DNA from 2 places in the Paenibacillus sp. LK1 genome. Region 2 is predicted to be linked to the other one. Evidence: riboswitches for the same ligand, from Rfam matches in the RefSeq annotation. Region 2 holds a riboswitch; the other holds the start of a gene.
What was found. A riboswitch is a leader RNA that binds a small molecule or an ion and turns the genes downstream of it on or off. The one in region 2 is predicted to bind ZMP and ZTP.
Positions count from the first base shown of each region.

Region 1: linked by a shared signal. The riboswitch ahead of CS562_RS17745 (TIGR01440 family protein) and the one ahead of CS562_RS05210 (bifunctional 5,10-methylenetetrahydrofolate dehydrogenase/5,10-methenyltetrahydrofolate cyclohydrolase) in region 2 are both predicted to bind ZMP and ZTP.

Region 1 is NZ_PEII01000007.1:304,427-307,840, reverse strand. It holds gene CS562_RS17750 (serine hydroxymethyltransferase) at 55-1,302, opposite strand; gene CS562_RS17745 (TIGR01440 family protein) at 1,517-2,110, opposite strand; ZMP/ZTP riboswitch at 2,249-2,330, opposite strand; gene CS562_RS17740 (low molecular weight protein arginine phosphatase) at 2,447-3,019, opposite strand; gene CS562_RS17735 (manganese efflux pump MntP) at 3,144-3,414, opposite strand, start outside.
Region 2 is NZ_PEII01000002.1:316,633-320,046, forward strand. It holds gene CS562_RS05195 (nitroreductase family protein) at 1-203, opposite strand, end outside; gene CS562_RS05200 (nitroreductase family protein) at 221-796, opposite strand; gene CS562_RS05205 (MarR family transcriptional regulator) at 817-1,299, opposite strand; ZMP/ZTP riboswitch at 1,542-1,623, shown strand; gene CS562_RS05210 (bifunctional 5,10-methylenetetrahydrofolate dehydrogenase/5,10-methenyltetrahydrofolate cyclohydrolase) at 1,675-2,526, shown strand; gene CS562_RS05215 (DUF817 domain-containing protein) at 2,695-3,414, shown strand, end outside.

The DNA.
Region 1 (3,414 bases), on a different contig from region 2:
TCTAAGTGTTTACATAAGAACATCTCAAATACAAACACCATGAGCAAGTTTTTTTTAGTATTTAAGGTCAGTGTACAGTGGGAATTGGTCCGTAAGTGCCGTTACTTCAGCACGGGCTTCGTCCAATTTAGCTGCATCTTTAGGGTTTTTCAATGTTTTGGCAATGATTTTACCAATAGCTACCATTGCTTCTTCGTTCATACCACGCGAAGTAGCAGCAGGTGTACCGATACGGATACCGCTCGTTACAAACGGGCTAGTTGGATCAAACGGAATTGCATTTTTGTTCACGGTAATGCCGATGGAATCAAGTACATGCTCGGCTTCTTTACCTGTGATATTCACGCTGCGTGTGTCGATCAGCATCAAGTGGTTGTCTGTACCGCCGGATACGATGTTCAATCCTTCAGCAATCAGTGTTTCAGCCAATACTTGTGCATTTTTTACCACGTTTTGTGCATACGTTTTGAACGAAGGTTGCAATGCTTCACCAAATGCTACCGCTTTGGAAGCAATCACGTGCATCAGAGGTCCACCTTGGGAACCCGGGAATACCGCTTTATCAATCGCTGCTGCCCAAGCTTTGCGGCACAGAATCATACCACCACGAGGTCCACGCAGCGTTTTGTGTGTAGTTGTCGTTACGAAATGCGCATGTGGAACCGGGCTTGGATGCAAGCCTGCAGCAACCAGTCCTGCGATGTGAGCCATATCCACCATGAACAAAGCACCTACATCATTAGCGATGGAAGCAAGCTTTTCAAAATCAATGGTACGCGGATATGCACTTGCACCTGCAACGATCATACGAGGGCGATGTTTAAATGCCGCTTTGCGCACTTCATCATAATCAATCAGGAATGTATCTTCTTGTACACCGTATGCCACGAAATTGTACAGCAATCCGGAAGCGTTAACCGGGCTACCATGTGTGAGGTGTCCGCCATGCGCAAGGTTCATACCCAGAACGGTATCACCTGGTTTCAGAGCCGCAAGGTATACTGCCATGTTCGCTTGTGCACCGGAGTGAGGTTGAACATTCACATGTTCTGCTCCAAACAATTCTTTGGCACGATCACGCGCGATATCTTCTACGATATCAACATGCTCACAACCACCATAGTAGCGTTTGCCCGGATATCCTTCAGCGTACTTGTTGGTAAGTACAGATCCCATCGCCTCGATAACCGCTTCGCTTACGATGTTCTCGGACGCGATCAGCTCAATGTTGTTTTGTTGACGTTTTAGTTCAAGATTCATCGCTTCCAGTACTGCCGGGTCATTCTTGCGCAATTGTTCCATGATTAAATTCCTCCAGTTATAAGTGAAGTTATAAAGCGAAATCATGTTTACACGAAAACGGAGAGTGCAACACCAATCTGGAGAAGCAGAGCGTTCGCCTTTATCACCGGATTTCCCCTTATATAAGAGATTCAAAAAATCTGGGGATAACAGCGATCGTAAGATGGTGATGCAATCGAAGTCAGGAGTGTAACCAATCGTTTCGGTTTATACGTTAGTCACAAAATGTCGAATCTGGTTGCTCTTCCATACGATACACTGCACGCTCGCCACCAATCAACTTCGGACGAGTCAATGCTGTAGTTACACGGGCATCACCGATGTAGCGGAGTGCTGTGCGGAAGGGTACTGCCACATGCCGCAAATGCATGCCAATCATCGTCTCCCCAATATCCAGTCCCGCATGGGCCTGCACATGTTCAGCCAGGCATGGATCGGTCAGCGAGCGATACGCTGCGGATGCCATGGAACCACCTGCTTTGGGCACAGGTACTGCACCCACTTCAGTCAATCCAAGACGTGTAAGCAGTGAACGCTCCATAACCAGTGCACGGTTCAGGTGCTCACAGCATTGGAATACAACATCAAAACCAAACTCCTGCTGCACCTCGCGTATACCCGCAAGAAGCTGCTGCGCTACTTCAACCGCACCGCTTGTACCAATCCGTTTGCCTGCGACTTCACTTGTACTTGTACCGATCACAACGATCTGTCCAGTTCCAAGCTGTCCGGCAAGCGCCAGTTCACGCAAAATGGATGCGGTCTGTTCATGCAATCCGGGTTGTTCCGAATCTAATTCAATAGTCATCCTATCGCCTCCCGATAAAATCATGCCCGGCTTCCTCTTGGTGCCCTTGGTATACTTGCATGGCATTTCAGGTACTATTATAGCGAATAATCAGATGAAAGACGAAAAAAAGAGCAGTCTGCGGGTAACGCAGAATTGCTCTTTTGCCCAGGCGACCGGCCGTTTGTTCCGGTGCTCCATCGTGGTTATGCCCACTTCGTCGCCAGTTACACCGGATCCCTGTTTTCCCATCCATCATAAAACAACCTGCGTTTAAAATCAACGGGTAATTTACATCCCGTGTACGTTTTTTTATATGGTAATCTACCGGTAGCTGGAATGATTAAACGAATCCAATTAACCCAGCTTGTCCAAAAGTCTGTCGAGCGCGGTCCGAATCTCTGCCGCAGCTATGTTGTAATCGTCGCGACTGCCGCCAAACGGGTCCGAAATATCAAAACTCGGAATACGCTGTCTGATCTCGATTGCCCGCTCACGTTCAGATGCCAAAATCTCCTGACCCAGCGCACGTTTCATCTCCAATGTCGCAAACAGGCTGTCCAATTCCTGAAGATCATTCAGGACTTGTTCATCATTTTCCACATACTCTTTCAAGGTATAGGTCTTGTGTACAGAGTCGGGAAAAACCTGCATAACATGCTGTTTATGACTGCGTGTCAACGTGAGGATCAGATCGGCCCAACCGACCAGGTTGGAGCTAAGTAGCGTCGAATGAGGTGGTCCCTCCACGTTGTGATCCCTTAATACGGCCTCCGCATGACGGGAAATCGGCATGCCCGTTGTGGCGGCTACACCTGCGGAACGAACGTCCACCTGAATGCCCCGCTCAGACGCCAGTTTACGTAAAAGTCCCTCCGCCATGGGGCTGCGACATGTATTCCCTGTACATACAAACAAAATATGTTTCATTGTGGTTAGCCTCCCCATTTTGCAAATGTTGTCGAATCATGTTTGAAACCAAATCTGAACAAATGAACCTCTTAACTATATATTGAAGACTGCACTAGGCTGTAATCATGGTTAACGTCGTTTTTTAAAATATAAACAAAAGTCCAAAAGCGAGCAAGATCGCTCCGCCAACCGCTTCCCCGTAATCGCCCATGTTTTGGCTCACACGCCGTCCCAACAGCAGACCCATAACGGACATCGCTCCACCACAGACACCAAAAGCCAGTACTGTTAACACCAAGTCACTGCTGAACATGCCGAGCGAGACTCCAACGGAAAACGAATCTACACTGACACTCAGTGAGAACAGTATCACACCGAGCAAAGATCGATGATCCACCAGTTTGGTGTCTCCC
Region 2 (3,414 bases):
TAGGCTGGAGCGTGCTCCTGCATTCCCTGCATAAGTTTCCCATTACGATTATCGGCAAAAATAAATCGCCACGGCTCACGAAGTCCATCATTTGGCGCCCACACGGCGTGATTGAGCAATTCAAGGATTAGTTCCTGTGATACCGGTCGATCCAAAAAATCTTTTGGACTGTGTATGCCTCCTTGCAGATTGGCCAATTCCATTTTTAAATCCTCCCCTTCTACGTAGTCTGACCCTGAAATACAGTCCACTTTTGCTCAGCTGGTGTTCTTTTCCGGCTTCTTGGCGCTTTGTCGTAATATCCCATATGAAGAATGCCAACAAATCTTTCATCCTCACGCAGTCCAATTCCTTTGAAAAAGCCTTCATTCTGAATCATGGATTCTGTATCCCACAGCATTCCTAACCCTTGTTCCCATCCCAGCAGTTGGAAGCTCTGCATCATCCCGCAGGCAGCCGCATAAATGCGGTCATTGGTCAGACGATCCGGTCCTACAGTCGACATAACAATGACATGAGCAGGAATATCGGTAAACCTCTTTTTAAACACATCCAGCAGTTTTCCCGGAATCAACTTACCGAACTTGCTCTGCGACATCTGCTCCAGCATGCAGTCTACCAACCGCTTGCGTGCTTCGGGAGTTCCGGCATAAACAACACGCCATGAGCCAGATTCAACAGATGGTTGAAGCCGTGTTGCCTTGTGAAGCAATTCAACAACCAACTCCTGTTCCACCGGTGTAGAATTACATTTACGAATACTTCTGCGTTCCCTGATCAATTCTGCCAGACTCAAGTGTTTCACTCTCCTTCAGTTTATCTGGATTCCATATCCATGCTGCTGTCTTGAAGAAATTGATGTATTATTTTCAGCTCCGGTTCCGAATATTTGTCCAAAGAACGATAAAACCGTTCAGCCTCAAGTACATGTAAACGTTCATGTAGTTCAAAAATCTTTTTTCCTTGCGGTGACAAACGGAAATAGCTCTCCTTTTTGTTGTCATTCATTTTCGTACGTTTGACGAATCCTTCCTCCAACAGTTTGTTGCCGATCTTGGTAATACTCGCTTTGGACAAATTCATCCCCTCAGCAATACCCGTGTTGTTAATAGGTTCATGCTTGCCAATGCAATCTATCATATGAACCGCGGTCAAATGCTGAGGGATTTTGTCCATGCTTTCCCGCTGAGCGATACTTAGAAAATGTTCAATTTCCGTATCCTTGTGATTCTCATATACATGTAAAAATCGGATGAATTGGTCATACAGTAACTGTTTTGTTCGATCGTTTGAATCCATTCTTCAATCGCTCCTTATTTACTTATAAACAATTAAAAAGCCCTTAAATGATTAAACTAATTCAGGATTTTAATATTAAATAGTTTACTAGTTAACAATATATCACGAGTGATAACAGTTATCAACTATATGATGAAGATTGGGTCTACCAGGGAAACTAATAACCCATACATTTCAAAGAGAAATCCATTAACTATTGAACAATTTTGCTTTTTCAAGTACTATCAATCTAAACAATTTAAACGATCATATGTAACTGGCGAACACGGTGAACCGTGAGGGAGCATATGGTTTTGTAATAAGCCGTACGCCTGGGCAGAGGTAAGGAATATTTATTTCCTTGCCTCTTTTTTATGTTGAAAGGGCGATGTGAAAATGAGTACTGATAAACTGATCTTGAATGGACAAACGGTAGCGGATTTTATGAAGGAAGACATGGCCTCGAAGGTTGCCATTCTGAAGGAAAAAGGTATTCAGCCTTGTCTCGCAACAATTCTCGTCGGAGATGATCCTTCTTCAGCGACTTATGTGCGAATGAAAGGAAATGCTTGTGCTCGATTAGGCGTGCATTCTATTAAGGTCGTTCTTTCTGCAGATACCACCACAGATGAATTAATTCAAGAAATTAACAAGCTAAATGATGACCCTTCCGTACACGGTATTTTGCTTCAGCACCCTGTCCCGAATCACATCGATGAAAGAGCAGCTTTTGATGCCATTAGCATCGAGAAGGACGTTGACGGTGTAACGACCCTCGGTTTTGCACTTAATGCTTTTGGAGATGCAGAATTCCCTTCCTGTACACCACAGGCTATTATGCGTATTCTGGATTTCTACAATATTCAGATCGAGGGCAAACATGCGGTTGTCATCGGAAGAAGTCCAATTCTGGGCAAACCTGTCTCAGCCATGCTGCTAAACCGGAATGCAACGGTGACGACCTGCCACTCCAAAACCGTGAACCTGGAGGAAATCGTGAAGCTTGGCGATATTATAATTGCAGCCGTCGGCAAACCGCTCTTTGTTAAAGGAGATTGGATTAAACCAGGTGCTGTCGTTATTGATGCTGGTTATAACAAAGGCAACGTCGGAGATGTGGATTACGAAGCATGCTTTGTTCCTTCTTCAGCAATTACACCTGTACCAGGCGGTGTTGGTCCTGTAACGATTGCGACGCTCATCGAACATACGATTAAATCTGCCTACAAGCTGTCTGAAAATGCATAATTGAATTGTCCAAAAAAACAAGGTCCCTCTAGTTGACGAGGGGCCTTATTTGTCTTTGATTAAGCACGAATTGAAAATAAGAAAATATATAGATCTTTTTTTCTCTTTTTACAAACGGACCATATCTATATTATTATGAACAAGGCTTAGGAAGGAGATAAACATAACTTGAAACCTTTAGTACAGCTCCTGCATTTCGGTTATCATCAGGCGATGAGTTGCATTTTTCCTGTGGCGATCTTTGGAACGTTGGCCCTTTCTAGCGTAATTCAGATACCCTTTCTCTATCGCTATGATGCCATTCTGCTTGTTTTATTAGCAGTACAATACCTTATGTACCGGAGCGGATTGGAAACACGTGATGAAATCAAAGTCATATGTATATTTCACGTGATTGGATTGGTACTGGAGATGTATAAGGTATGGATGGGATCCTGGTCATACCCCGAGCCTGGTTATACCAAGCTCTTTGGTGTCCCCCTTTATAGCGGATTTATGTATGCAAGTGTAGCAAGCTTTATGTGTCAAATATGGCGCAGATTGCGTATGGACATGACAGGCTGGCCTGGGTTTGCATCTTCGGTTCTGTTAGGAGGAGCCATCTATATCAACTTTTTCACACATCATTTTATTCCCGATTTCCGTTGGTGGTTGACCGCTCTGGTATTTATTGTTTTTCGAAAAACATGGATTATCTATCGGGTACGATTAACTACCTATCGAATGCCGTTAACACTCGCTTTTATCATCGTAGGTTTTTTCATCTGGACCGCTGAAAATATAGCTACATTTTTTAACGGCTGGAAATACCCTGACCAGCATGATTCCTGGCAGCTGGTCAGTTTTAGCAAGATCAGTTCGTGGTTCCTTTTGGTGATTATTAGTGTC